4 regions of the Jeotgalibacillus sp. JSM ZJ347 genome follow, and region 3 is predicted to be linked to each of the others. Evidence: riboswitches for the same ligand, from Rfam matches in the RefSeq annotation. Region 3 holds a riboswitch; each other region holds the start of a gene.

Evidence for each region. Region 3 has a riboswitch for S-adenosylmethionine ahead of ACH6CZ_RS07725 (2,3-diketo-5-methylthiopentyl-1-phosphate enolase). Riboswitches for the same ligand answer to the same signal wherever they lie in the genome.
Region 1: another riboswitch for S-adenosylmethionine. It lies ahead of ACH6CZ_RS10455 (methionine ABC transporter ATP-binding protein); the one in region 3 lies ahead of ACH6CZ_RS07725 (2,3-diketo-5-methylthiopentyl-1-phosphate enolase).
Region 2: another riboswitch for S-adenosylmethionine. It lies ahead of ACH6CZ_RS15715 (Na+/H+ antiporter NhaC family protein); the one in region 3 lies ahead of ACH6CZ_RS07725 (2,3-diketo-5-methylthiopentyl-1-phosphate enolase).
Region 4: another riboswitch for S-adenosylmethionine. It lies ahead of ACH6CZ_RS12995 (methionine biosynthesis PLP-dependent protein); the one in region 3 lies ahead of ACH6CZ_RS07725 (2,3-diketo-5-methylthiopentyl-1-phosphate enolase).

Annotation. Positions count from the first base shown of each region.
Region 1 is NZ_JBISEN010000002.1:991,639-999,114, forward strand. It holds gene ACH6CZ_RS10420 (acyl-CoA dehydrogenase family protein) at 1-512, shown strand, start outside; gene ACH6CZ_RS10425 (SDR family NAD(P)-dependent oxidoreductase) at 849-1,619, shown strand; gene ACH6CZ_RS10430 (ArsR/SmtB family transcription factor) at 1,633-1,935, shown strand; gene ACH6CZ_RS10435 (arsenate reductase family protein) at 1,950-2,309, shown strand; gene gcvH (glycine cleavage system protein GcvH) at 2,393-2,776, shown strand; gene ACH6CZ_RS10445 (toprim domain-containing protein) at 3,148-3,504, shown strand; gene ACH6CZ_RS10450 (thioredoxin family protein) at 3,504-3,833, shown strand; SAM riboswitch class I at 3,929-4,031, shown strand; gene ACH6CZ_RS10455 (methionine ABC transporter ATP-binding protein) at 4,176-5,201, shown strand; gene ACH6CZ_RS10460 (methionine ABC transporter permease) at 5,194-5,862, shown strand; gene ACH6CZ_RS10465 (MetQ/NlpA family ABC transporter substrate-binding protein) at 5,906-6,748, shown strand; gene ACH6CZ_RS10470 (YuzK family famiily protein) at 7,216-7,362, shown strand.
Region 2 is NZ_JBISEN010000009.1:46,463-53,938, reverse strand. It holds gene ACH6CZ_RS15745 (YhgE/Pip domain-containing protein) at 1-1,015, shown strand, start outside; gene ACH6CZ_RS15740 (WYL domain-containing protein) at 1,314-1,535, shown strand; gene ACH6CZ_RS15735 (hypothetical protein) at 1,602-2,777, opposite strand; gene ACH6CZ_RS15730 (MerR family transcriptional regulator) at 2,946-3,704, shown strand; gene ACH6CZ_RS15725 (MerR family transcriptional regulator) at 3,819-4,157, shown strand; gene ACH6CZ_RS15720 (SRPBCC family protein) at 4,160-4,612, shown strand; SAM riboswitch class I at 4,707-4,812, shown strand; gene ACH6CZ_RS15715 (Na+/H+ antiporter NhaC family protein) at 4,962-6,263, shown strand; gene ACH6CZ_RS15710 (glutathione peroxidase) at 6,315-6,860, opposite strand; gene ACH6CZ_RS15705 (YitT family protein) at 7,069-7,476, shown strand, end outside.
Region 3 is NZ_JBISEN010000002.1:380,768-388,243, reverse strand. It holds gene ACH6CZ_RS07750 (sugar ABC transporter ATP-binding protein) at 1-122, opposite strand, end outside; gene ACH6CZ_RS07745 (sugar ABC transporter substrate-binding protein) at 119-1,261, opposite strand; gene mtnA (S-methyl-5-thioribose-1-phosphate isomerase) at 1,493-2,542, opposite strand; gene mtnK (S-methyl-5-thioribose kinase) at 2,539-3,753, opposite strand; gene ACH6CZ_RS07730 (sulfite oxidase-like oxidoreductase) at 3,769-4,431, opposite strand; SAM riboswitch class I at 4,684-4,804, opposite strand; SAM riboswitch class I at 5,388-5,496, shown strand; gene ACH6CZ_RS07725 (2,3-diketo-5-methylthiopentyl-1-phosphate enolase) at 5,573-6,790, shown strand; gene ACH6CZ_RS07720 (2-hydroxy-3-keto-5-methylthiopentenyl-1-phosphate phosphatase) at 6,795-7,460, shown strand; gene ACH6CZ_RS07715 (methylthioribulose 1-phosphate dehydratase) at 7,457-7,476, shown strand, end outside.
Region 4 is NZ_JBISEN010000004.1:81,832-89,307, reverse strand. It holds gene ACH6CZ_RS13005 (SDR family NAD(P)-dependent oxidoreductase) at 1-719, opposite strand, end outside; gene metC (cystathionine beta-lyase) at 815-1,984, opposite strand; gene ACH6CZ_RS12995 (methionine biosynthesis PLP-dependent protein) at 1,981-3,096, opposite strand; SAM riboswitch class I at 3,174-3,271, opposite strand; gene ACH6CZ_RS12990 (type 1 glutamine amidotransferase) at 3,698-4,402, opposite strand; gene ACH6CZ_RS12985 (DUF4003 family protein) at 4,434-5,423, opposite strand; gene ACH6CZ_RS12980 (FusB/FusC family EF-G-binding protein) at 5,464-6,096, opposite strand; gene ACH6CZ_RS12975 (Gfo/Idh/MocA family protein) at 6,291-7,274, shown strand.

The sequences.
Region 1 (7,476 bases), 610 kb from region 3:
AGGGCGAACTGCCATTACTTCAAAAAGCACAGGCGCTTCAGGAAGAATTGATGACGATGATGCCTGAAGAAATCAGCGATGAGCCGTTAAAGCAGGAAGAGTATCTTGTGAAAAATGCGAAGAAGATCGGTCTTCTTGCTGCAGGTCTTGCTGCACAGAAGTACGGCAAAGCGCTTGAAGCAGAGCAAGAAATCCTTGTGAATATTGCTGATATCGTATCACTTGCTTATGCGATGGAGTCTTCACTTCTTCGTACACAGAAGGCTGTTGAAAAATCAGGTCTAGAGAAGAACCAGCAGAAGGTTCTTTATACGCAGATCTTCTGTCAGGAAGCGTTCAACGAGATCGAACAGCATGCGAAAGAAACGCTGATTGCTGCTGAGAGTGGTGATTCACTGCGCATGATGCTTTCAGCACTTCGCAAGTTTACTCGTTTCACTCCGGTAAACCTGATTCCAGTGAAGCGTGAAGCGGCTGCGAAGCTGATTAATGCTGAGAAGTTTGTCGTTTAATTAATTGAATAAAACCTACTTAAAGAGTCTGAAACGGATTATGTTTCAGGCTCTTTATCCGTTCCGCTGCGCTTCAAGGGGGACGCTTTCCGGCCGGTTGTTGCTGAGCCTCCTCGGCTTCGCTTGTGGGGTCTCAGCTTCCAACTTATCGTCCCGGAGTCGCCCCCCTTCCGCTTCGCTGCACTAAGGTTCAAATTAAATGTGGGTGAATTAATCAGATTGAAAATTTAGCAACAATAAACTTTCTTGTGAAAGCATCTTCAATTGACATTCTGTATATAAGTATTTAAAATATGTCTAAACTTTTAAACATATAGACATAAGGAGTGTGGTTGGATGAATGTGTTGATTACGGGTGCGTCTGGCGGGATTGGAAAAGAGTTGGCGAAGCTTTTTGCAGAAAAGGGGCATACGTTGATTCTTGCGGCGAGAAGTATGGATAAGCTGAATGAACTGGCGGATGAATTGAGAGAGAAATATACGATTGAGACGCATGTTTTTCAAAGTGATTTATCAAAAGCGGGTGCTGCCGAGGCTCTTTTTGCTGAGGTGAAAGGACAGGATTTGCAGGTTGATATTCTGATTAATAACGCAGGCGTCGGTTTATTTGGAGAGTTTCATCAGACTGATCTTCAAAAGGAACAGGAAATGATTCAGTTAAATATTACGTCATTAACTGAGCTGACAAAGCTGTTTGGCCGGGAGATGGTGAATGCGAAATCAGGTAAGATACTGAATGTCGCTTCGACAGCTGCGTTTTTCCCGGGACCATTAATGTCTGTGTATTATGCATCAAAAGCATATGTGAAATCATTTACTGAGGCGCTTGATAATGAATGGGCTGAGCATGGTGTGCAGGTGTCAGGGTTATATCCCGGACCTACAAGCACCGGATTTAAAGACACTGCTGAGCTGAATGATTCAAAGTTATTTAAGAACGGTACGATGAAACCGCAGGCGGTAGCAAAGATTGCGTTTATCGAATTCATGAATGGGAAAAAGCAGATTATTCCTGGCGGGATGAACAAGCTTCAGTCCAGAGCGAGCCGACTTATCTCCAGATCGGCTGCTGCCGGTATTGTAAGAAAAACTCAGGAAAGAGAGTAGTGAGGTGACAACGATGGGGGAACAAGCAGAAAAAGCATTTCGGGATTGTATACCGTTATTTCAGGCATTAAGTGATCCTTATCGTCAGGATATTGTCTTAATGCTGTCAGATGCCGATTCAATGACAGTGAATGAACTAACGGAAAGGCTTCCACTATCCCGTCCTGCTGTTTCTCATCATTTGAAAATTCTGCGTGAACAGGGTATTTTAAAAATGGAACAGCATGGCACACAGCGCAATTATTCCCTTGCACTTGAGGGTGCGCTTGAGACGTTAAAGCATCTGATCATTACAGTGGAAGACCGCTGTTATTAAAAGGAGGAGTTAACATGGCGATTACTTTTTATACGTACCCAAAATGCGGTACGTGCCGCAAAGCAAAAAAATGGCTGGATCAAAACGAGGTGTCATACGAAGAAATTCACTTAATTGATTCACCACCTTCAAAAGAGGAACTTTCTGAGCTACATAAAAAAAGTGGTATGGAACTGAAGAAGTTCTTTAATACAAGCGGCGTAAAGTACCGGGAGCTTGGCCTGAAAGACAAACTGGCTGACATGTCAGATGATGAAAAGCTTGAATTACTGGCTTCAGATGGCAAGCTGATCAAGCGTCCGCTGACAACTGATGGCACACAAGTCACTGTTGGATTTAAAGAACCTGAATTTGAGGAAAAATGGCAGGGCTAAATCAGAAACAATTCTTGTTTTCAGGCACCTGTTATGCCAATATGAAGTAGTATAGAAATCATTCATATGCGGAGGGAAAATACATGAGTTCACCAAAAGAATTACGTTATTCAGAAGAACACGAATGGGTAAAAGTTGAAGACGGTAAAGCACGAATCGGTATTACTGAATTTGCACAATCAGAACTTGGCGATATCGTATTCGTTGAACTGCCGGAAGTTGGCGACGAGCTGCAGGCAGACGAGCCATTTGGCAGTGTTGAATCTGTGAAAACAGTTTCAGAACTTTACGCACCAGTCAGCGGTAAAGTCGTTGAGGTAAACGAAGACCTTGAAGACAGCCCTGAATACGTTAACGAATCTCCATATGAAAAAGCATGGATGGTCGTAGTAGAACTTTCTGACGAATCAGAAGTTGACGAACTGATGGATGCTGAAGCATATGACAAAATGACAGACGAAGACTGATTAACATGCCGTTCACCTGGTTTGGTGAGCGGTATTTTGCTATCAAAAAGTGGCAGGTGATTTCCGCTTCAGGGAGACGCTTTGCGTGGCCGGGCGGTGAGCCAGCAGGCTTCGCCGTATGCCTCACCTGTCCCTTCATGCCACAGGAGTCGCCCCCTTACGATCCAATCACCTGCAGTGCAAGTATAAATATTTCTTTAAAAACTCCTGAATGATAATTGGCAAACCACACCTTCTAAGGTAAAGTACTACTGCAAAAGGAACTTCCCCATCTCATTTACTTGCATTTCTTCACTGTACAGGCGACAATTAAAGCAGCAGCATACCATGTAAGAAAGCCGTGCGATCCTTAGGTGAGGGTGTGATGGGAAATGGAGTGCAAAAAGGTTATTATTGTTGAAGGCAAATCTGATAAACGCAAGGTACAGCCGATTATTAGAGAACCGGTAGATATCATTTGTACAAACGGCACAATCAGCCTTTCAAAAATGGATGAACTGATTGATGAATTGTATGAAAAAGATGTCTATGTGCTTGTGGATGCGGATGATGCAGGCGAAAAACTGCGAAAACAGTTTAAAAGAGAGATGCCCGAAGCCGATCATCTGTATATCGACAGAGCCTATCGTGAGGTTGCAACTGCGCCTGAGCAGCACCTGGCAGTTATTTTAGCGGGTGCGAACATTGATATTTACACTGAGTTTTTAGAAAAAAGGATGAATCTTTAATGATAAAAGAATGGACAATTGAGGATCTGGATCAGCGATTACAGCAGCAACAGCAAGCAGCGATGTATTTGTATACACCAATGTGCGGGACATGTAAGCTTGCAGGTAAAATGCTTGAAGTTACAGCAGCAGCAATTAAAGACACTGAAATCGGTAAAGCGGATCTAAATTACGTCGAGCCGCTTGCAGAACGCTATCAGATCGAGAGCGTACCGTGTCTACTGTTATTTAAAAACGGCGAAATGGTGCAGAAAATCTATAAATTCGAATCGGTTCCAACGATTTTTGAAGCTTTCGAAGAACTTTCCAGGCAGCCGGTCGAAAAGTAAATGTGCAATTTTTGAAAAAAATCGTTGACATTAATTTTAGGGTCATGATACGATTTGTCTCGTACTCTTAATGAATCTTAACTAAATACGCGAAACTCTTATCAAGAGCGGCGGAGGGAAGTGCCCTATGAAGCCCGGCAACCGACAGTTTACTGGAAAGGTGCCAAGTCACACAGGTGAAAACCTGGCAGATGAGAGAAAGCCGTTTTAATTTTGGACGCCTTTCTGCTCATCACGCAGAGAGGCGTTTTCGTTTTTGTAGATGAGTGGGCAATTTATGGAATCATTTTAATGTCCCACTTTAACGGGATAATAAGTTAATTGACGAAAGTAGGTGATGGTATGATAACCATCTCAGATGTAAAAAAAGTATTTAAAACAAGAAGCGGTTCGCTGACTGCAGTAGATAAAGTCAATCTGGAAATCCAGGAAGGCGAAATATTTGGGGTTATTGGCTACAGCGGTGCCGGTAAAAGTACATTGATTCGCATGTTGAACGGTCTTGAACAGCCGTCAGAAGGTAAAGTGGATATAAACGGCAAGCTGATTTCCTCTATCAAAGGAGGCGATTTAAGAAAAGCAAGACAGAAAATCAGTATGATCTTCCAGCATTTTAATCTACTCTGGTCACGCACTGTCAGTGAAAATATTGCTTTTCCTCTTGAAATTGCTGGCGTACCAAAGCAGGAGAGGCAAAAGAGAGTCAATGAACTGATTGAGCTGGTTGGTCTGGAGGGACGTGGAGATGCATATCCGTCCCAGCTGAGTGGCGGTCAGAAGCAGAGAGTCGGGATTGCAAGAGCGCTTGCGAATGACCCTGAAGTGCTGCTGTGTGACGAAGCAACTTCAGCGCTTGATCCTCAGACAACAGATGCGATTCTTGAACTGCTCGTTGATATTAACAAACGTCTCGGGCTGACAATTGTCCTGATCACACATGAAATGCATGTGATCAGAAAGATCTGTCACCGTGTGGCAGTCATGGAAGGCGGAAAAGTTGTTGAACTCGGAGATGTGCTTGAAGTATTTAAGCAGCCGAAAGAAAAGATTACGAAACGCTTTGTTCAGCAGGTAACAGAGCCTGAAGAAACAAAAGAAACGATTGAACATCTTCTTGAAGAATATCAGGATGGTAAAGTGGTTAAGCTGTCATTCGTTGGAGAATCAGCAGAGCAGCCGGTCGTTACAAACCTGATCCGTTCATTTGATCTGCAGGTGAATATTCTGCAGGGGAAAATTTCTCAGACGCAAAATGGCGCATACGGTTCACTGTTTATTCATTTACACGGTAAGCAGGACGAGCTTGAGCGTGCGATTGAATTTTTAGAAGCGGCAAGTGTTGGAGTGGAGGTGATCACGCATGATTGAGCAGATTTTTCCGAACGTTGAGTGGCCGGTCATGTGGGAAGCGACATATGAAACAATTTATATGACTGTGCTGTCAGTTGTGATCACATTTGTGTTGGGACTCGCACTCGGATTGCTATTGTTTCTCACTTCTAAAGGAAACCTGTGGGAGAACAAAATCGCCTACACCATTACAACAGCACTCGTTAATATATTCAGGTCAATTCCATTTATCATTTTAATTGTACTGCTGATCCCGTTTACACGCTTTCTCCTCGGAACAATCAGGGGAGCGGATGCAGCACTGCCTGCACTGATTATCGGTGCAGCTCCATTCTATGCACGAATGGTTGAAATCGCACTGCGTGAAATTGATAAAGGGGTTATTGAAGCAGCAAGATCAATGGGTGCAAAGGTAAGCACGATTATATTTAAAGTATTACTGCCGGAATCAATGCCAGCGCTGATCTCAGGAATCACGGTTACAGCGATCGCGCTTGTCGGTTATACAGCAATGGCTGGTGTTATCGGAGCGGGCGGACTTGGTAACCTGGCATTTCTTGATGGTTTCCAGCGAAGCAGAGACGATGTCACACTCGCAGCAACCATCATTATCCTAGCAATCGTCTTCATCATTCAATTCTTTGGAGACTTCTTCACCAACAAACTGGATAAACGCTAATTTAGCTTATTATAAAAAACACATTTAAGGGAGAGAATGACACATGAAAAAATTCGTAGCAGGAACATTCGCAGTAACAAGTATTTTCGCTTTAGCCGCTTGCGGTTCAGATAATGCAGAAGGTATCGGCACTGGTGAAGAGGGCGAGCCGGTTGAACTGAGAGTCGGCGCTTCTAATGTACCTCACGCAGAAATCCTTGAGCAGGCACAGCCGCTTCTTGAAGAAGAAGGCGTAGACCTTCAAATTGAAACGTATCAGGACTATATACTGCCGAACCAGGACCTTGAATCAGGTGAGATTGATGCAAACTACTTCCAGCACATTCCTTACCTTGAATCACAAATCGCAGAGCACGGCTATGATTTCGCAAACGCTGGCGGAATTCACATTGAGCCGATTGGTATCTACTCTCAGGAGCACGAATCACTTGATGACCTTCCTGAAGGCGCTGAAATTTTGATGAGTAATTCAGTCGCTGACCACGGTCGTATCCTGACAATGCTTGAAGCGCAGGGGCTTATCACACTTGACCCTGAAGTGGACAAAACTAAAGCGGAAGTATCAGATGTTGTAGAAAACCCTAAAAACCTTCAGTTTGAAGCAGATTACGAAGCAGCACTGCTTGTCCAGCTTTATGAAAATGGAGAAGGTGACGCTGTACTGATCAATTCAAACTACGCAATTGACGCTGGGATTAACCCGCTTGAAGATTCAATCGCACTTGAAAATTCAGATTCACCATATGTTAACGTAATTGCAGTGAACAGCGGTGAAGAAGATAATGAAGCAGTTCAGAAGCTTGTAGAAGTTTTAACTTCTGAAGAAATTCAGGACTTCATTCTTGAAGAATGGGGCGGCGCTGTCGTACCGGTTGACGCAGAATAATGTATTTGTCGCTGTCCAGGCTATGCCTGGGCATTTTTTACGTTTTGACGTATGGTGGGAGGATAGTTATAGCAGTTTTCCCCGGAGATGCACGAAACTCCGCTTCAGTTGTAGTGATACACCCGGGAAGTTGTTGTGATCCGGTCCGAAGTTATCGCGATCAACCACAAACTTGTAGCAATCCCACACCAAAATCCGCCCCGTTGAAAACCATCCGAATAAAAAATTTCAAATATTCTTCATCCGTTGATACACACGCAATGAAAACCCTTACATATACCTGATAAATATTTGTAATAGTCAAAAAATTATGCTAGGGTGTTTAATAAGTTTTCTAGCGGGTAATTACCCACTAGAAAACATTTTTAGAAATAATATGGAAACCAAGTCACGGACAAAAAATTGAAAAGGAATGATTCATTATCCATCCGATTAAAGTTGATTTTACAACTGACATGGAAAAGCAGATGCTAAGTTCGCACGGAGTTGGTTACGAAACGTATATGAGAGACCACGATGTGCGTATGAATGTGGAAATGAAACGTGAAGAAGAGTACAAAAAGTCACAAGACTTAGTCCAGGAACTTGAAGGTAAAGTCATCAATCATTTATAATAGTAGAGAAGTGAAAAAAGTCAGTGTATCTTACACTGACTTTTTTAATTGTAACGGCAAGGGTCAGCGTCATTTGATTCTAGTTTTAATTTGTTATAAGATTAGAATGAGAAT
Region 2 (7,476 bases), on a different contig from region 3:
AATCGCTGAACTGAATAACGGAACAGCAAATCTGTATGACGGTTCAGCACAATTCCGCGACGGCATCAGTCAGCTCTCACAAAATGCAGGTGGACTGATTGAAGGATCTTCTTCGATTCAGGATGCATTGAATCAGATGAGTGAATCAGTTGGAGCAGGTGTCGGTGAAGTAAATACGGGTGAATTCAGTGAACTCCCGGCAGCATTCAGACAAATTGCCGGCGGACTTGATGAAGTCGGAAGCGGACTGACAAGCTTAAGTGGAAGCTATGAGCAGGCTTACCATGCGCTTGATCAGGCAATCGCGGCTGTTCCGGAACATCAGATCAGTGAAGCTGACATCGCAGCGCTTTATGAGAGTGGAGCGGATGAAGCAACAGTCAATAAGCTTGTTGAAAGCTACAAGTCATCACTTGCTGTAAAAGAAACTTACAGACAAACAGAGGAAGCTTTTGCAGCCGTTCCGGGTGCACTTTCAGAAAGCAAGGGTGCACTGGCTGAAATGAGCAGCAGCCTGCATACCATTGCTGACCAGCTTGAAAACGGTCTTGCAGCAACCAATATGGATGAATCTTTAGGTCAGCTGCAGCAGGGGTTAGCTACGCTTGCTGCAAACTTCGCAGAGTTCCATTCAGGTCTTGCTTCATATACTGGCGGTGTCAGTGAGCTTGCAGGTTCGTATGGAGAACTTCATAGCGGACTTGGCGGTCTGACAGGTGGCACAGATGAGCTTGAGGACGGTGCAGGCGCTTTATATAGTGGCACTTCAGAGCTGGCTTCAGCAACAAGTGAGCTGCCTGACCAGCTCCAGGAAGAAATTGATGCCATGCTGAGCGAATTCGATAAATCCGATTTTGAGCCGGTTTCATTTGTATCTGACCAGAATGAGGGCGTTGAATCAGTTCAATTTGTGATTAAGACAGACAGCCTGAAAAAGGAAGATGCAGAAGAAGCAGAAGAGGAAGCTGCAGAAGAGAAGAGCTTCTGGGATCGTTTGATGGATTTGTTCAGGTAAGTGGTGTGTGCGATGAGGTTCGCGGGTTAACGGGTGATGTTCGGCGTTCAGCCAGGGATGTTCGAAGGTTATCCCCGGATGTTCGAATGTAAACACACCATGTTCAGCATTCAATCACCAACCTTCGACGTTTCATGTCTAAATACCTATAAGGAAAAAATCTCATTCAACCACTTAAATCAAACTGACAGGCGGATATCCGTCTGTCAGTTTTTTAAATTTATATCCTTCTGCAGCAGCTTTTCAGTTTACTTTCAGAACGTTTGTTCGTATAATAAAGGTACGAGGAGGAATGATCATGAAAGAGAAATTATTCCGCTACTGGCAGCAGGGTCTCACAGTCAAAATGATCTATATGAAACATGATGGTGTCTGTTCTGAGAGAAGAGTGCTGATCAGAAAGCTCGGGGAAAATTCTTTCACAGCCTACTGTCTGAAAAGAAGAGCTGTCCGTACTTTTCAATATGACCGAATCCTGTCAATCAAACCAATGATCAAAAAAGAAAAGCTGATTATCTGACCAGATAAAAGAGTCCTCCAGGAAGCAGCTGCTTCAAAAAGGACTCTGCACTTACATACCATTTTATTATTCTTCCTCTTCCATCATTTCTCTGATCTCGTCATATCTTTGCCGCTGCCTGTAGCCATATGTGGAAGATAAGACGACTTCCTCATCTTCGAGTGCTGAACCAAGTGCACCAATAATAGTGGCGATACTTGTTGCGGTCCAGGCAATATAAAAATAGTTCACATATCCAACATCCGGTGATACCTCAGACTGCAGCAGACCCATCGGTATAAATAAAACGACTGCAAATGAAAACAGGATAAACAGTAACATATAATATAATAATACTGAGGTCAAAAGGGTCAGGAATGTTGTTGCATTATAAAGCTTTCTAAGATGTGGTGCTGTTTGGGTTACCTGCTTCTTTTCCCATAACTGATGGGCTGAAATGATCCAGAAAACCATTGCAAGTATTGAAATATTGGATAGCAAAAACATTCTCCAAATACTATATTCATGACTCAGCATCCAAAGTGTGGGAAACACCAGTGCATAAGCACCGGTTGTAAAAGCAAGCATGATGACTTTTTTAAAGGACGAAAACATAACCCACGGTTTATTCGCACGCACCATACCGGTTAACAGGCGCAATGCGCTGCCTGCATAGGAATTGACTTTGAATCTTACATCAATATTTTCCGTATCCTCAGGGGTTTCTCTTTGGATTGGTGAAATTTTATCAAATCCTTTTTTACCAACCAGCCTTTTGGGATTTCTGGTTTTTAAATCTTTATTCTCTGTTTTATCTTTTTGCTCAAGTCTTTTTTCTGCTTTTTCCCGTCCCTCTTCAGAAGTCGTGTAGAACATTTCATTCACCAGCTGGAGAATTGAGTCCCTGACTCTGCGTGAGAGGGAAACCGCTCCAAGCCCCGGCAGGCTGATCAATGCAATGTTTTCTTCTTCATAGGCTTCAGCAATGATTGCTTTTTTTCCAAAAAGTAAAGGAAGGTCTGTAAGGGCAACTGTAAAATCCCACTCATTTTCTTTTCTTTTGGACAGAATCGCTTTCATCACTTCATCTGATTGGTCAGTGCCACCGGTTAGAGAATCAATTGAACAATCAATTTTCCAATCCCGGTTATCATCCACATAATAATCCAGCAGTTCAGGAAGTTCAGCCTTCAGCGAATCAATTAATTCTTTCGGATATCCCGGCGCTGCGATTAAACCCAGTGTATAATTCGATCCGCTCATATTTTCACCCCATCATTTCTTTATCGTTCTTACTCTTTTAACCTAAATTAATCATGTTAAAAACTTTCATTTTGAAAAAATCGACTATATATTAAAAAAAGATGATTAAAACATATTGACCTTCACGTAACGTAAAGCCTTATGCTGTATTTGTCAGGAGGGGTGTAAATGGAATATACAGTTCAGCAGCTGGCAAAGCTGTCCGGTGTAAGCGGCCGCACACTGAGGTATTATGATGAGATTGATCTGTTGAAGCCCGCGAGAATCAGTTCATCAGGATACCGTATCTACAGTCAGAAGGAAGTGGACCTGCTGCAGCAGATTCTCTTTTACCGGGAACTTGACGTAAGTCTGGAGGAAATCACCAGGATCATTCATCACCCGGACTTTGATCTGGTCCAAGCTTTGGAGCAGCATATTCAGAAACTGCGGGAAAAACATGCCCGTCTTGAACAAATTATTTCAAACGTTCAGAAAACGATTGAAAGCAAAGAAGGAGGCACTCCAATGTCAGATCAGGAGAAGTTTGAAGGCTTTAAGAAAAAACTGATTGATGAAAACGAAGAGAAGTATGGGAAAGAAGTACGTGAACAATATGGGGATCAGATCGTTAATGACAGCAATGCAAAAATGATGGGACTGTCAGAAGATGATTTCAAGCAGATGAATGATGTGGAAAAAGCTCTTCTTGCAGCACTTGAAAACGCCTATAAAACAGGCGACCCGGCTTCAGCTGAGGCACAAAAAGCAGCTGAATTGCATAAAGAATGGTTGAGCTTTACTTGGCCAAAGTACTCCAAAGAGGCACATGCAGGACTTGGTGACATGTATGTGAGTGATGAGAGTTTTACTGCCTATTATGACAAGCATTTTGAAGGTGCAACTGTATTTTTGCGGGATGCGATTCATGTGTTCACAGCAAAATAAAGTTAGTCAAAAGTCATTTGCGGATCTGAAAAAGTTCCTGCAAATGACTTTTTCTTTTTTGTTGACCATGTTGTGCGCCCCATCATTTAAAATGAGTATAAGGGGCTGATGCATATGTACAAAGTCAGTGAATTTGCTGAGGTTACAGGTTTAAGTAAAGAAACGCTCCGCTATTATGCAGAGGTGGGCCTGCTTGAGCCTGCTTATATTGATCCTGAAAATCGTTACCGCTACTATGATGACGGAAGCTATTTTTTAGCCATTCTTTTAATAAAGCTGAGACATTTCGGTTTCACGATCCAGGAGATGTCTGAAGTGATGAGAGATGAATCATTCGAAAATCTGGAAGCATTACTTCAGCAAAAGCGGAGAAAAATAGTAAATGAAATAGAAAACATGAGAAGCAAAATCGAAGAAATTGACCAGTTTATCGAATCAGGAAAGGGTGAGTGAGTGTGATCACATGGAAAGAAGATGTACTGATTGACGCAAATATTGAAGAGGTATGGGAATTATTCAGGGATAAGAATATCAAAAGAATTATGCCAAAAGTGATTTCACATGAGTTGCTGGAAGGGGAGGAAACTGTTTCAGGAGCGAAGCATCAACAAACCTATAGTGAGGGAAAACGTGTTGAAACTTATGTAGTTCATACATTGGTCTATAAAGATGAACCAAATGAGAAATATAAACAACTTAACTTTATCCTGGCAAAGGCTTTTAATACAACCTTCTCCTTCAATCTAATTAAAGAAAATGATCAGCAGACCCGACTCATTTATGAAGGGGAGAATAAAGGAGCAAACTTTGTCGGGAAAGCCATGCTGAAGCTTGCTGGCGGGAAACAGGATAATAAAGTGGTCCTCGAATTTCTTGAAAGAGTGAAAAAAGAAGCTGAAGACACCTGAACAATGATTGAATATTCTCAATTTAAATGATTGTATTGACTTATCCGAGTGAATCACTTATATTTCAACAATCAATAAAAACTTCATAACCATCTTCTTATGATGAGAGGCGGAGGGACTGGCCCTTTGAAGCCTCGGCAGCGGACTCGGAGTTTGAGTACTGTGCCAATTCCAGCAGGCATTTGCCTGAGAAATAAGAAAAGTTGTTTGCTTATATAAGCCTCTTCTTTTTCTTATTGGAGAGGTTTTTTTTGTGTCCTGAAAAAACTTCTTCAAGCGTTTAGTTCCACCCGAAATGGGTACATTTTTGAAGGTCAGGGCAAGATTAAATTTCAGGAGGCTATGACAGATGAATCAGGAGAATATTCAAAGTAATCCGCTGGCACTTGTTCCATTCGGCGTATTCATTTTACTTTTTATCGGGTCAGGTATTTTAACAGGCGACTTTTATTTCATGCCTGTATTAGTGGCATTGTTCACAGCGATTTTAGTGGCAATGCTGATGAATAGAAAAACAGATTTTCAGACGAAGACCATGCAGCTCGCGAAAGGTGGCGGGCATCCGAACATTATCTTAATGGTTGTCATTTTCCTTTTAGCCGGCGCATTTGCTTCTGTTGCTGAAGGAGCCGGTGCTGTAGATTCAACCGTTAATCTTGGATTGTCACTGCTGCCCCAGAATCTGCTCATCGTTGGTCTTTTCGTGATCGCATGCTTTATATCGATCTCAATGGGAACGTCAGTCGGAACAATCGTAGCGCTGGCACCAATTGGTCTTGGGCTGTCAGAGCAGACAGATATCGGTGTGGCACTCGCGATGGGTGCAATCGTCAGTGGTGCAATGTTTGGTGATAACTTGTCAATCATCTCTGATACAACGATTGCAGCGGTTCGTACTCAAGGGACAAAAATGAAGGATAAATTCAAGGCGAATATCTTTATTGTATTACCGGCAGCGATTATTACAGCCATTATTTTTGGCGTGCTGACGACGGGTAACAGTGCTTCTATTGATGGGGATAACCCATATCATTTAGTGCAGGTACTGCCTTATCTTGGCGTGTTGATTTTTGCAGTAGCTGGTGCAAATGTGATTTTGGTATTGCTTGGCGGAATCATTTTTGCAGGCATTGTTGGACTGGTACTTGGACAATACAGCTTTATGGACTTAATCGGGCTGATTGGTGATGGATTTACAAATATGCAGGAGCTTGCGATGATCGCGATTCTGCTCGGCGGACTTGTAGAGCTGATCCGGTTAAATGGCGGAATTGAATTCCTGCTTCAGGCAGTGACGAACCGTGTGAAAACGAAAAAAGGTGGAGAAGCCGGTATTGCCGGGCTTGTTGGTACAGTGAACCTTGCGACGGCTAACAACACGATTTCGATTATCACTGCAGGACCACTTGCGAAGCAGATCGCTGATGAATACGGTATTGATAAGCGGAGATCAGCGAGTTTGCTTGATATCTTCTCAAGTTCAGTACAGGGCGTGATCCCTTACGGCGCACAGCTTCTTGCAGTTGCGGGAGTCGCGGGAATCTCACCGGCTGAAATTGTACCGTATTGTATTTACCCGATTCTGATTGCATTATCAGGTGCCATTGCGATCGCGATACAGTATCCGAGGTTTAAAGAGAAGCGTGTATAAATTTTGAAGATAGAAAAGCCGCAGCAGTTCATCCTGCTGCGGCTTTTGGTATTATAAAGCTTCTTTAATCTTTGTTTCCATATCCAGCGGTTCTGATGTTGATTCAAAGCGTTCAATGACCTGTCCATCCCGGTCAATTAAAAATTTCGTGAAGTTCCATTTAATAGAGTTTCCGTCCATATAGTGGGGAAATCGTTCATTAATAATAGAAACCAGCAGCTTAGAAGTAGGATGAGTCATATCAAAGCCCTGAAAAGACTTCTGTTCTGAAAGGTAGTTGAAAAGCGGAGACGCGTCCTGGTCTCTTACATTGATCTTTTGGAAAATAGGAAAATTCACACCATAGTTCATTGCGCAAAACTCTGTAATTTCTCCATCCCCTAGAGGCTCCTGTTCAGCAAACTGATTAGAAGGAAAACCTAATATCTGCAGCCCCTGATCTTCATAGCGTTCCTGCAGTTTTTGCAGATCTTCTAATTGAGGTGTGAAGCCGCATTTCGTTGCGGTATTAACAATTAACAATAGCTTTCCTTTATAAGTATCAAGACTTTTAGTGAATCCACTGGATGTTTTTACTTTGAAATCATAGACGGTCATAAGTTGATATCTCCTTAGTGAAGAATTCATATTTTTATATGAACTTCGTTAGTTATTTAATCTTTTATACCTATAACCTTTGTTTGGTATCGATAAACCAAAGTGCCTATATTTTTTATCCGGAGTACATCTCCAGTTTGATTGCAAAGGCATATATCTCTCAGAGCATCATAAAATAAGAAATAAATTTCATATTGAAAGGGGTCATATGCTTTTAAAAAAGAGCATGGCAATCATTTTAGGAAGTCTCATGCTGGCTTTAGGGATTAATGGCTTCTTAGTCCCGCACCATTTGCTTGACGGAGGAATGATTGGTCTTGCGCTGATTGCTCATTATTATTTCGGCATACAGGCGGGGCTGGCAATGATTTTTTTCAGTGTTCCACTTTTTGTTTATTCATGGTTCACGAAAAGAGCTTACTTTTATAGTAGTCTCCATGGTTTATTCGTTTCGTCACTGTTCATTGACTGGCTGTCGCCGCTAAGACAGGTGTTTCAAATGCCGGTTGTTCCAAGTGTCATAGCAGGCGGCTTGTTCATTGGTCTTGGGATTGGTCTAATGCTGCGTTTTGAGACGAGTACTGGGGGCACAGATCTTCTGGCTCATATCATCTCA
Region 3 (7,476 bases):
CCGGCACCATTGACGCCGAGCAGCGCGTGAACTTCACCAGGTTCAACTGAGAAGCTCACTTGCTTTAGCACATTGACTGGACCAAATGACTTTGTAAGTTGTTGAACCTGAAGCCTACTCATTGTCCATTTTTCGCCTCCAATGCGTCCATCCAAGGTGTACGCGCAGCATTCGGTGATCCCCATCCTTCGATATGCTGACCAACATCAGCCATTGTGACAGGCTCATCAGGAAGGTCGCTTACATTTACAACTGACGGGTCAAGCGCGTAAATTGATGGTGTTTCTTCGCCGGCAATTTTCTGATACAGAAATCTCACCTGAACGCCTGCTACTTCAGCAGGATCTGTTGCAGCTGTTGTGACCCAAGGGCTGTTTTCTGCCTGCATAATCTGAAGATCTTCATCACTCAGGTCAATGCCGTATACTTTGATTTCGTCGCGTCCAGCCTGCTGAATCGCACGCGTTACACCTTTAGCAAACTCATCATATGGTGCAAATACTGCATCAATTGATCCTTCTTCAGGATATTTCTTCAATACAGCTTCCATCTGGTTCTGTGAATCAAGCGCTGTATTGTTGCTGACACTGCCAAAGCGTGCCACTTCTTTTACATTCGGATAATGTTCAAGGAATGCTTCATAGATCACGTTACGTCTTTCAAGCGGTGTGAATCCGCCAGCCCATACGTAAACAATGTTTCCTTCTCCATCAATATCCTGTGCCATCTGCTTCAGCGTACCCCATGCAAGACTGTAATCATCCTGGCTGATTGCCGTTACGCCTTCCACTGTAATGTCGTTATCAAATGTTACAACAGGGATTCCTTTTTCAAGCGCTTCTTCCACGCCCTGATTCAGCGCTTCAGCCCGTCCATGGTCAATCAGGATTCCATCTACGCCCTGATTAATCGCTGTTTGAAGGTGATTCGCCATTTGTGACAGGTCATTGTTTGCGTTATAGATTTGTACTTCCCCGCCAAACTTTTCAACTTGTGCTTCAAGTCCGCTTACGTATTGTGAGGCGAATGTGCCTGTTGAGAATTCCATGATGGCAGCGATTTTAAGCGGCTTGTCTACTGCTGCCGGGATTTCTGCATCGCTTTCCTGTGCTGTTTGTTCCACTGATTCAGTTGTATCTGTTGATTCTTCTGCTACGGCTTCTTCCGGCGCTTCCTCTTCTTGTGAGGATGGCTGCTGGTCTGTGCATGCTGCAAGGATGAGTGTTAGTGAGAGTAATAGTAAGATGAGTCCTTTTTTCATTTTCTGCACTCCTTTAAAAGGTTAATTTAATAAAGTTTAAGTGTATAGATATTCCATATAAGTTGGCTGAAGATTTCCGTTACGGGCGGACGCTTTCCGCGGGGCCGGCGGTGAGCCTCCTCGGCTTCGCCTGCGGGGTCTCACCTGTCCGTCGTATCCCGCAGGAGTCGCCGCCCTTCACTCCAATCTCCAGCTGTGCAAATATAATAATAGGTTTTAATAATCTGTTAACTAAACCGTGACCCCTTTAAATAAATCTTTTAATTTCGTTTGGTAGTCACCTGTGACAATCCCTTTTTCTGTTACGATTCCTGAGATCAGACCGTGTGGGGTGACGTCGAATGCCGGGTTGAATACGTTGATGTCTTCTGGTGCGATTCGTTTGCCGCCGATATGGGTGATTTCTTCTGCGTTTCTTTCTTCGATGATGATGTCATCACCGGTTTCGGTTTCGAGATCAATAGTTGATAGCGGTGCGGCAACATAGAATGGGATACCGTGGGCTTTTGCTAAGATCGCAAGGCCGTATGTACCGATTTTGTTTGCTGCGTCGCCATTGGCTGTGATTCTGTCGGCGCCGACTAAAATCGCGTCGACATTTTTTGTTTTTAATACGTGTGCAGCCATGTTATCTGTGATCAGCGTGACATCAATGTCAGCCTGCTGCAGCTCCCATGCTGTCAGCCGCGCTCCCTGGAGAACAGGTCTTGTTTCAGTCGCATAGACGTGAATATCAGATCCGCGCTCTTTTGCGATATAAAATGCGCCGAGTGCTGTTCCGTATTTTGAAGTGGCGATTGCGCCTGTATTGCAGTGGGTGAGAACCGTTGCGTCATCCGGAAGCAGCGAAAAGCCGTACTCCCCAATGCGCTTACACGTTTCTTCATCCTGCTGCTGAATCAGGATGGCTTCTGTTTCAAGACGCTCAATCACTTTTGCTGCAGATGCTTCTTTGTCAGCTGCCTTCAATAATCTCTGAAGTGCCCAGGACAGGTTCACGGCAGTCGGACGGGATGAATTCAGATACACCGCTTTTACAGCAAGCTCTGACTTCAAGATTTCAAGTTCATTCAGCCCGCTGTTTTTCGCCCATAAGGCAAGCCCGAAAGCTGCTGTGATACCGATTGCCGGAGCTCCTCTTACCTTTAATTCTGTGATGCTTTCCCACACATCTTCAATGGTTTTCAAAAAGATATATTCCACTTCTCCGGGAAGCTTCTGCTGATTTAACAGTCGGATCGCATCGCCTTCCCAGATGACCGGTTTGATAAAGTTTGTCATTTTGCCAGCCCCTTCAGATAAGCAGTCAGGCTTTTCGGTGAGCGCCATACTGTGCGGTTGAAAATCAGAGATCTTCCAGTTTCAATCGCGCGCTGCTGAGCCTGCAGTCTGCCTGCATCGTCTTCAATGCCGTCAATATCCTCAACGTGCGCAAGGCCAATAATACGGCGGATTGTTTTACAGCCTGCAAATCCGAGCGTATCCTGCCAGATCTTTTCAAGCACATAATCTGCATACTGTCCTGTTCGCTGTCTTTCTTCAAACCCTTTTTCAAGTAAAAGCTCACGGTAGCGTTTTTCGAATACTGCCCACGTTTGTTCGATTGTTTCAAGCAAATAAGTATTAATCTCACTGCGTTTACTTTCATCTGCTCTTTCCTGCTGTGCAATATAGTTCAGCGTCAGGTTGGCAATAAATGCGCCAATATCAAATCCCGCCGGCCCGTAAAATGCAAATTCAGGATCAATGACTTTGGTTGATTCCTCTGTAACGAATACACTGCCTGTATGCAAGTCCCCGTGTAGCAGCGTTTCACCTTCAGTCAGGAATTGTTTTTTCAATTTTGCGACTTCAAAGATTAAACGATCATCCTGCCACAGTGACTCCACCGCTTCCTGAAGGTTTTCAGGGTACGAGTTGGATTCTGCATTTTGATAGGGGTCTGTAAAAACCAGCTTTTCTGTAATATCACACAGGTCAGGATTCACAAACTGACGTGCCAGCTTTTTCTTTTCGATCGGTCCAAGCGCTTCATCTGAGGCGTTGAACAGGTTTTCTGCAAGATAGATGCCAACGTGTGCTGAAATGTGGGGATACAGATTCCCTTCAAGCAATCCTTTTCTGAGAATCACATGATCAGACAGATCTTCCATTACCGTTACTGCAAAGTCATCGTCATAATCGAATACTTCCGGTACAAGTGAAGGTACATATTTCGCTGCTTCCTGCAGTGCCTGGCGCTCAATGCGTGCACGGTCTAGCGATAGCGGCCAGCTTTCTCCGACAACCTTTGCATATGGCAGCGCCTGTTTCACAACAAGTGATTTGTCAGTCTGCAGATCTTTGACGATAAACACGTAGTTCAGGTTGCCGTCTCCAACTTCCTTACACGTTACCTGCTCTTTATCCGTAATCAGTCCCTTTTGCTCTAAATAAACGAGGACACTCTGTTCAGTAAATGGTTCATACACATGCTCACGTACGTTTGTCATGATCGTTCCTCTCCTTTAATCAAATTCTTTTTTATGCCATTCATCTTCAGGAATATCAAGGTCCTCTCCTGAAAAACGCTCTTCTCTGAATACTTCACCGTAGTTATGAAATCCGTTACGCTCCCAGAATCCGGGGCGGTCTTCCTGTAAAAATTCAATCCCTCTGATCCACTTCACACTCTTCCAGAAATACAGGTGTGGTACGATCAGTCTGAATGGATACCCATGCTTTGCTGTCAGCGGCTTTCCTTCAAATGAGTGTGCCAATATAATATCTTCTTTCAGCAGATCCTCAAGCGGTAAATTCGTTTCGTAATCATGGTCTCCATAGATCATCACGTGCTTTGTTCCTTCTGGAATCTCATAGCCTTTCAGTAAGTCCCTGATCGTAACGCCTGTAAATGCATTATCGAATCTCGACCACCTTGTAACGCAGTGGATATCTTTGACAATTGTCGTCTGCGGCAGCTGCATGAGCTCGTCATATGTAAATTTCCTTTTTGCTGCACCCTCACCAAATATCGTGAAATCCCATGTAGCAAGATTGTATTCAGGGACTTCTCCTTCATGCAGAATCGGAAATTTTTCTGTCAGCGTCTGACCTGGCGGGAGTCTGCCATCGTGTGTATTTTTCTGTACCGGCGGCCGAGCTTTTTTCAACCGTTCTGCCTTACCCATTGTTTCACGCTCCTTGTTTACTTCTGTATAAGCCGGCAGATGATCTCCGCTTCAGGCGGACGCTTTCCGCAGGGCCGGCGGTGAGCCTCCTCGCGCTTCGCACTGCGGGGTCTCACCTGTCCGGCTTCTCCTGCTGGAGTCGCCGCCTTACGCTCCAATCATCTGCTGTGCAGACACACTATTTTTTTATTAAATTTAAAAATAAAAAGCCCCTTTCTAAGATAGAAAGAGGCAGAATTAGACTGATTCGACCTCTTATCTCTCAGACCATTACGTCTGTTGGATGTAGCACCGTGTCCCTGCTGAATGTATACAGCGGGGCCGGTTGCCGGGCTTCATAGGGCCAATTCCCTCAGCCAACTCTCGATAAGAGTGGTGTATGTAGTTGGTTGTTTTTGGTTATTGCGATTTCATAATTGCAAGTTTACGGAATTGACTGACGGTTTGTCAACGGGTTTTTTAAAATTAATTTTTGAAGGCTTCCGGTAACCGCTGTTGACCTGCGTTCCAGGCGGATGCTTTCCGCGGGGACGGCGCTGAGCCTCCTCACGCTGCGCCTTGCGGGGTCTCAGCTGTCCGTCACATCCCGCTGGAGTCACCGCCTTCCACTCCGGTCAACAGCTTAATTTGTCTGTTAAAAGTATATATAGTTGGTTGATCAATTATTTCACATCCTTTTAAGTTTGTTAAAAAAATCTTACTATCTGTACAGCGAATGATTGAAGCGGAAGGGGGCGACTCCTGCGGCAGGAAGGGACAGGTGAGGCAATAGCAAAGCCTGCTGGCTCAACGCCCGGCCGCGAAGTCCCCTGAAGCGGAAATCATCCGCCAAACTATAAAGCAGTCATATATTTGCAAACCAAAAATATAATTTTCTGAAAAAACTGCTTGACGGCTTTGAAGATGTCTGCCATAATTCGGTACATGATTTTAAATCCAACCGAATACGTATGAAACTCTTATAAAGAGCAGGTGGAGGGACGAGCCCGATGAAACCCGGCAACCTGTTTCAGCTTATGCTGATTCAAGGTGCTAATTCTCACAGCGACAGCTGAAGGATAAGAGGAAGAACGTTCATTTTGATGTCCGCTTCCTCTTTGGGAGCGGATTTTTTATTTCTGTTTTTGAAAGGATGTCTATAATGTCAAAAATTACAGCGACTTATCTCGTGCATGATGCAAAAGGAAATTTAGAAAAAAAGGCTGAGTCTATTGCCCTTGGTCTGACGGTCGGTTCATGGACGGACCTCCCGGCGGTTGATCAGGAGCAGCTGAAAAAACATAAAGGTGAAGTGGTTTGTGTTAGTAAAATCACGCCTTCAGCGGCGGCAGGTCACCTAGGTGATCGTAAAGCAGGGCTGATTAAAATCGCCTATCCGGCAGCAAACTTCAGCGCTGATATTCCGGCGATTTTGACAACGATTTTTGGAAAGCTTTCACTTGATGGTGAAGTGAAGCTTGTTGATATTGAGCTTGATGAAGCACTTGAGCAGCAGTTCCCTGGTCCCCAGTTCGGAATTGAGTCAATCAGAAATAAGCTTGGCGTTCATGACCGCCCGCTTCTGATGAGTATTTTCAAAGGAATGATTGGACGGGGAACAGATCTTTTTGAAGAGCAGCTCCGTGCACAGGCAGCAGGCGGCGTTGATCTTGTAAAAGATGATGAAATCCTTTTTGATAATCCACTTACGCCTTTTGAAGACCGGATCCGCCGCGGCGTGAAGGTCCTGAATGAAGAATATGAACGTACAGGTCACCGCACGTTATATGCAGTGAACCTGTCAGGAAGAACATTTGATTTGAAAGAGAAAGCACGAAAAGCAGTGTCCCTTGGCGCGAATGCCCTGCTCTTTAACGTATTTGCCTATGGGCTGGATACACTTCAGAGCCTTGCGGAGGATCCATATATTGATGTCCCAATTATGGCGCACCCTGCTGTATCCGGCGCCTTTACCGCTTCACCGCTTTATGGCATTTCAAATCAGGTGCTGCTTGGCAAGCTGCTTCGTCTCTCTGGTGCTGACTTTGTGTTATTCCCTTCTCCATACGGCAGCGTGGCGATGGAAAAGGCTGAAACATTTGCGATCAGAGATGCCCTTACTTCAGAGAGTCGCTTGAAGCGCGCGTTCCCTGTTCCATCAGCCGGTATTCACCCGGGATTGGTTCCACAGCTGATTGAGGACTTTGGAAAAGACTCTATCATTAATGCAGGCGGCGGGATCCATGGTCATCCTGGCGGCGCAGCAGCCGGTGCAAAAGCATTCCGTGACGCGATTGCTGAAGTGCAGGCAGGCGGCACTTTAAAAGACGCTGCTGCAAAATCAGCTGAGCTTGAAAAGGCACTTGCACTATGGGGGTAATCGTATGCAGCGCATAATCTTTTGTGATTTTGATGGCACCATTACAAAATCCGACAATATTATTTCCATCATGCAGCACTTTGATCCACCTGGCTGGGAACCGATTAAAGACCAGATTCTTTCCCGGGAAATATCGATCCGTGAAGGCGTAGGAAAAATGTTCGCAACCCTCCCTTCTTCTCTAAAAGATGAGATCATTCAGTACGTTGTCGAAACGGCTGAGATTCGTGAAGGTTTTGGGGATTTTGTTAGCTATACGAGAAAAGAAAATGTTCCGCTTAACATCGTCAGCGGCGGCATCGACTTTTTCGTTAAGCCTATGTTAAAACCGTATGACCTTGAAAACCAGCTTTACTGTAACGGCAGTGATTTTTCGGGAAATACGATTCAAATTACCTGGCCGCATACATGCGATGATCAATGTTCAAATGATTGCGGCTGTTGTAAGCCAAGTATCATCAGAGAACTTGCTGACGGGAATGCACAAAAAATTGTGATCGGCGATTCTGTTACAGATCTTGAGGCAGCCAAGCTTGCTGATCTTGTTTTTGTCTGTGGTGATTACCTTGAGGAAAAATGCAGGGAGCTGAACCTTCCATATAAGCGTTTTACCCATTTTGATGAAGTGGTTAATTATCTTGAACAGTCAAAGGAGGTTGTACGTCGTTGAAGACACTTGACCTTGA
Region 4 (7,476 bases), on a different contig from region 3:
ATGGTTCTTGCGACTTCTTCAGGCTGTGTAATGCGTCCTGAAGGCAGGCCTTCTTCAACGATTTTCAGCTGTTCTTCAAATGAACGTCCCGCGCGCTCTCCTTTTTTACTGATCGCATTACGTCCCATTTCTGTATCAACAAAACCCGGACAGACTGCATTGACTCTGACTCCGTACTCTGCTGCTTCGTGTGCAAATGCCTGTGTAAAAGCAATAACAGCGAATTTAGAGGCAGCATATGCTGTATTTCCATGCGTAGCTCTCAGACCGGACAGTGAGGATACATTAACGACTGCTCCCGCTTGCGCCTCTTTCATACCGGGGTAGACAAGCTGGGTGAGTGATACGGTTGAAAAATAGTTCAGCTCCATTACCTTCCGCATATCTTCCTCAGACAGCTCTTCAACTGTATCTCCTCCTGAAACGCCGGCTGAATTCACGAGTCCGGTTACAGGCCCTGCATGCTCCTGTGCTTTTTGAATCAGTTCCTCCCTGTCTTCAAACTCGTTCAGATCTGCTGAAACGACCAGCAGTTTTGCATCAACACCAGCTTCTCTACATGCCGCTTTCAGGTCATTCAGTTTATCTTCATTACGCCCGGCAGCTGTGACAGAAGCGCCTGTTTTAAGTGCTTCCAGAACAGTGTGCCAGCCGATCCCACCGGTTGCACCTGTCACTATAATGTGGTGATCTTTCAAACCATCATGTGCAAATATCATTGGTCATCCTCCTAAAAAGTATTTAGAAGTCTTTACCACTGATTTTTAATAGCAAACAAAAACTGCACCCTGATTAAAGGATGCAGTTAAATTTTTCAAACCTGCAGCGTCTGATACGCGCCGACTTTATCAAGCGCCTGGCGCAAATCTGTAATCAGGTCTTCAGTGTCTTCAAGACCGACTGACAGGCGCAGGAGTCCTGATGTGATACCGCGTAATTCACGTTCTGACGGCGGCATTGCAGCGTGGCTCATGGTTGCGGGGTAGGACAGGATTGATTCTACAGCGCCAAGACTGACTGCGAACACTGGAATTTTCATTGCTTCAACTAGAACCCCTGCACTCTTTTTATCAGGCAGCCTGAATGAAAGCACAGCTCCTGCGCCAGTCGACTGTCTCTGGTGAATGTGGTAGCCTGCATGAAATGAAAATCCAGGGTAATACACTTCGTCAATCAACGGGTGGTGATGAAGAAATTGTGCAATCTTTCTTGCAGAATCAGATGACTGCTTCAGTCTGACGCTGAGCGTTTTTAAGCCGCGCAATAGTAACCAGCTGTCCTGTACACCAAGAATAGAGCCGAATGAATTCTGGATAAACTTCAGCTGTGCAGCAATCTCTTCATCTTTTACAGCGGCAAGACCTGCAACAACATCGCTGTGGCCGGAGAGAAACTTGGTTGCACTGTGCAGTACGACATCTGCTCCGAGATCAAGCGGCTTTTGATAAAGCGGAGTCATGAACGTATTATCCACAAATGTCAGACAGCCGTGTGCTTTTGCCACTTTTGCCACGCCTTCAATATCAGTAATATTGAGCGTTGGGTTGGATGGCGTCTCCACGTAGATCACTTTTGTATTCGGCTGGACATTACGCGCCGTTTCATTAAGGTCTGTCATATCGATAAATGAATGATCAATATTAAAGCGCGTGAGCACCTCTGTAATCATCCGGTACGTCCCGCCGTATACATCCTTTGAAACAAGTACGTGATCTCCTGCTGACAGCAGCATGAAGGCTGAAGAAATCGCAGCCATTCCTGATGCGAAAGCAAAGCCTGAGTGACCATTTTCAAGGTCCGCAATGGTTTCTTCAAGTGCTTCACGCGTCGGGTTCCCTGAACGGCTATAATCGTAAGGACCGAACTCATCAATTGACTGCTGATGATAAGTGGATGAATAGTGTAAGGGTACATTCACAGCCCCTGTCTGCTTATCAATATATGACGGTTGATGCAGTAATTTCGTATCAAAATGATGTGTCATAAGTGATGTCCTCCTCTTCCGGCTGCTTCAAGCGCCTGTTTCAGATCAGTGATTAAATCCTCCGGCTGTTCGATACCAACAGAAAAACGTAATAACCTGCTGCAGATACCTTTTGCTTCACGTTCCGCTTCTGGAATATCAGCATGCGTCTGAGTGGCAGGATAGGTGATAAAACTTTCCACGCCCCCAAGACTTTCAGCAAATGAAATGACATTGATCGATCTTAGAAATGGATCAATCCACTCTGACTGTTCGAGCCTGAATGAAACCATCCCCCCGATACCGGGATAGATGACCTCTGCAACCTGTGGCTGCGTTTCAAGAAATGCTGCAACTGAAGCCGCATTCGTTTGATGACGGTCCATTCTGAGCGCAAGGGTCTTCATGCCGCGGATTAATAACCATGAATCCATTGGAGAAAGAACCGCTCCTGCCCCGTTATGGAGTGCAAAAAGCTTTTCACAAATCTGTTCACCTTTTGCTGCAACAAGACCTGCGAGCACATCGTTATGACCGCCAAGATATTTTGTTGCGCTGTGAATGACAATATCTGCGCCAAGCTCAATCGGCCGCTGCAGATAAGGCGTTAAAAACGTATTATCAACAATTAGATGGATACCCTTGTTATATGCGAAATCAGCGACCTGTCTAATGTCCGTTATTTTCATCAGCGGGTTCGTCGGCGTCTCGACAAAGACTGCCTTTACCCGCTTCGTACAGGCCTGCTGCAGTGCTTCTGCGTTGTTTGTATTAACATAAAGAAAATCTATGCCATAATGCTCGCTGTAATGATTAAACAGACGGTATGTGCCGCCGTACAAATCATGAGAGGCTAAAATCACATCCCCCGGTTTGTATAGCGAGAGTACCAATTGGACCGCTGCCATTCCAGAGCTTGTGGCAAATCCCTGATCTGCTCCCTCAAGCACCGCAATCCCTTCTTCCAGAATCGTTCTTGTCGGGTTTTTTGTTCTTGTATAGTCATAGCCCGTGGATCGTTCCAGTCCTTCGTGGCGGTAGGCTGTTGATAAATAGATTGGCGGATTGACAGTTCCGGTTGCATCTTCACTTCTGTTCCCAAGCTGGGCAAGGATTGTTTCAATTGACGTCATCATAAAGCAACTCCTTCAAATCGTTCTGTATATACAGGAAAAGACCTTCTGATAAGAGAAGGTCTTTGTGAGCGTTCCTCTTATCTTCAGGCTGATCGCCTGCTGGAATTAGCACCGTGCACTGCCGGTTGCTGAGGTTTCAAAGGGCCAGTCCCTCCACCTCTCTAGATAAGTTATTAAATTGTCTGAAAATAATAGTTGTTGTATAGACTACATCATATTATGAGAATGTGCAAGATTTTTCACAAAAAATGTCTCTGTTGAATTTGGCTTGTGATTGTAGCTCCCGGGGTACGCTTTCCGCAGTTCTCACCTCTCGCGCTTCTCCTGCTGGAGTCGCCCCCCTTACGCTACACTCACCAGCTGTGTTATACAACATTGGTCTTCAACATTTTAATAAAGCTGAAAAATAAAACCGCACGCTGGTGTCAGGCAGCGTGCGGTTAAGGGAGGGGGCGTCGCTTTCTTGGGTGCCTTCAGTATAAAAAGCCGGTGCGAAACGACTGTTTACAGGCATATATAGTAAGTGCGACGTTTTATTTTTTAATTGAGAATGAATCTCATTATTATTGTATACACAATTCAAAACTTTGTCCAGTGTTTAATCAATCTTTTTTTCGCCATGTACATTTAAAAACTTTTCAATGATCGGCTGAAAGCGATTGTGACTTTGTTCTACATACCCCGGATCAGCTCTCGGTCCTTCCATGTCCACTGTTTTATCACGCTTCTCAATCTCCTGATCATCGTGATCAATCAGATTCTGAATGCCTTCAACTGTCATCTCGGGATGAAATTGAAATGCCAGTATATGATCAGTATAGAATCCCTGTACCGGCGTTAACTCGGATTTCCCGATTGGCTTCGTTCCTTTCGGCAGATCATAAATATCACTGTGCCAGTGGAACATCGGGATGCTAAGCTGATCAACGTCAAAATCTTCGAGGAAAGAAGTATGCCAATTCAGTTCCGCCCAGCCCATTTCATATTGTGGCAGGGAGGATACCTCCGTGCCGAGAATATGTGCAATCAATTGAGAACCGAGACAAATACCCATGATTTTTCTCTTCTCATTCATTGCTTTTTCGATATAATCAACTTCCCTTTGCATCCAGTCTGTTTCAGGGAGTTCCTGCACACTCATCGGTCCGCCAAGGATCACCAGAACATCATTATCTTTCATCAGAGGATAATCATCCGGTTTTTTGGCATCGATATAATGGAGCTCGCTCCCCCAGGCTTTCGACCACTCTTCAAGGTATCCCGCATTGTCATACCAGACATGCTGCAGACAAATGAACCTCATGACACATTCCTCTTTCCCTTGACCTCGGTCATTAATTGTTTGATGAGCTTGCCGATGCAGCTGCACCTGCTGAAACCGCCGCAAGAACAGCCGCCTGCTGTGCCTGCAGAATCGATTCAATGGTTGAGGCAAGTCCGACATCAAGTACATTATTTTCTTCTACTTTTTTTTGCAGGACAAACCTTACAGCGGTCATAAAACAAAGGTCCTTATGCCACTTAAAGCTTTTAATTTGAATGAGCTGATCATACGTTGCTTTCACTTCATGAAGAAGGGCCGAAGGTGTCCCCGCAAGCGCCAGTACCCCGACAATCGGAAGATGATTGCCGCGCAGTTTGATTTTATTTGTCTTCAGATCGTCCAGCCATGTAACCGTATTTTGTACGAGCAGCTGTCTATTATCCTGACGCCCGTATGTAAGGATTTGAGATAAAAACTGGCGGTTGTTTCCTTTTGCCAAAACGATATGAAGCTGATCATAATAGTAAGCCATATCATCAAGCAGCTCTTCCTCTTCTCCTTCTTCTTCCGCAAGCAGGACAGATAGCGGGTAATCTTCATGTGAGGTTAAAAAGAAATGCTGTTTCTTCATACCGCTGTACATGCTTTTTGCACGTTTTACGTGGTCATCCATTTCTTCTTCTGTACCGGTTTCAAGCGAGACATAGAGCGCGTATGCTGCAATGTAAGCATGCGGACTTCTAGAAAAACCTGAATCGATCAGTTTTTCATAGACCAGCATCATCTCTTCAAAAGACTTTTTTGGATTGTCAAAATTTGAAACCAGCAGACCCGTCAGCATCAGGCGTAAGTCTGCTGACTGAATATAGGCAAACTGACTGGATTCCCGTTTAATGTTTTCATTTAGAGAAATCAGCTTGTTCAAATCAAACGGTTTTTCTGCTGTCACAAGCTGCCCGGCCAGCATCATCAGCGATGTACTGCTTACACGCCAGCGGTATTTTTTTCTGAGTTGTTCATAAATTGAGAGATATTGTTGTATGTTCTCGTTTACGTCCATTTGAATCACCCTTTTGACTTATTGTAGATCTAACCGTGCATTAAACCTGCCCAAGGAATGCTTCGAGCTGAGATGAGTCCTGAATTGACTGGTTGCATTCTTTGCTGTCATAACAGATATACTGCCCGTAGGATTTCAGCCCTTCTGACTCCCGCGGTTTATTCTGGATGCTCGTAAGTGCCACATCACCATATCGGTTACACAAACTGCATATCCCTTTTCTTGCTGAGATGACATATCTGCCCTGAACACCTTTTAACTCACCATTTTTCATATAAACGAAATATTGTTTACTCTGCCCGATATCCTTCCACCCCAGGTAAGTCAGCGCTCTGAAATCCACCGATTCAAGATCAGGGATATGAAGCTTTTTCACCTTTGGGAAAAGCCCGCGTAAATCCGCCGGGGTAACCTCAGGGAAAGATTTTCTGTAAGGCGTCAGATCCATCAGGAATTTTGTGCGTTCCTCTTCTGTTTCAAGCGCTGCAACGCCTGAGATCAGCTGCTCCTGATCTGGTGTTAACTGCTCAAATGAGTCATGCACTTTTGCCTCCGCTGCTTCTTTCACTGCCGTTTTCACACCTTCATCCGAGGTCACGTTCGCCTGTCTCTGCATACCGATAATTTGAGATTTTATCACATTAAATTGTTCATTAGAGATAAACTGCTCCATATAAAAAAGCCCCTTTACTTCATTTGAACTGATACCTTTATATACTGCATTGATTACTGAATAGTTTCACGAATCCTGCACTTCTTTATGCATATACCCCATTTTGAACATTTTGACGCATTCTTTGCGTACTGGCGCATTTCATTCGTTATCTGTACACTGATAACAAATGAATTGTAAAGGATGGATTGTAAATGAGATTTGGCGTAGTAGGAACAAATTGGATTACTGATACTTTTATAGAGGCCGCACATGCAGCAGATGACGCGAGCATAACGGCTGTATGTTCACGAAAAGAAGAAACGGCGCGATCATATGCAGAAAAGCATCAGCTGACTTATACATATACTTCACTTGATGAAATGTGTGAAAGTGGAGAGATTGATGCAGTGTACCTCGCCACACCAAATGCAGTGCACCATGAACAGGTATTAATCTGTCTTGAAAAAGGGATTCCTGTGCTTTGTGAGAAGCCGCTGACAGCAACAAAAGCGCTGGCCGAAAAAATGATTGAAGCGTCTAACACGCATCAGGTCCTGCTGATGGAAGCGATGAAATCCTCAGCTATGCCGAACTTCCAGCGTGTGAAAGAACTGCTGCCTGAGATCGGACCCATCAGACAAGTACGTTTTCAATATGGGCAATATTCCTCCCGCTATGACAAATTTAAAGCCGGTGAAATCTTAAATGCCTTTAAACCTGATCTGGCAAATGGTTCTCTGATGGACCTTGGCGTCTATACGCTTTACCCGATCGTTTCACTGTTTGGTACACCTGATGCTGTTCAATCAGACAGCACGGTACTTCATACAGGTGTGGACGGCCAGGGCGCAGTGCTGTTGTCATACGAAGGCATGAATGCGACAGCAAGCTATTCAAAAATTGCTGACAGTTACCTTCCGAGTGAAATTGCAGGTGAAAAAGGTGCCATTCATATTGATCACATCAGTTCCCCGGGTAAGGTGACACTCATCACAAGAGATGGCGCAGAGGACCATTCCGTGGAACAGTCAAAGCCACCAATGTCTTATGAAATTGAAGAGTTTATCAAAACAGCTAATGCCGGTGAGATTGAATCACGCATCAATACACACGAGATCTCATTGAAAACAGTTGAATTAATGGAACAGATCAGAAAGCAGCAGGGCATCGTTTATCCGATTGATAGTGAATCATAAAGTTTGGGTGATTAAGGAGCAATGAGCGGAGACGTTCATTGCTTTTTCAGATTGCGCCGGAGACGGGGGAGGAGGTTTTTGGATTCTACCGTTGATCGGGTTTATTCGACCATCACTGCAGATTATTCGATCACCTATTCTATCTATTTCAATCACCCTTCTAAGAGACGGGTATTTATCTTACACCCCTTTTTTCATTCCA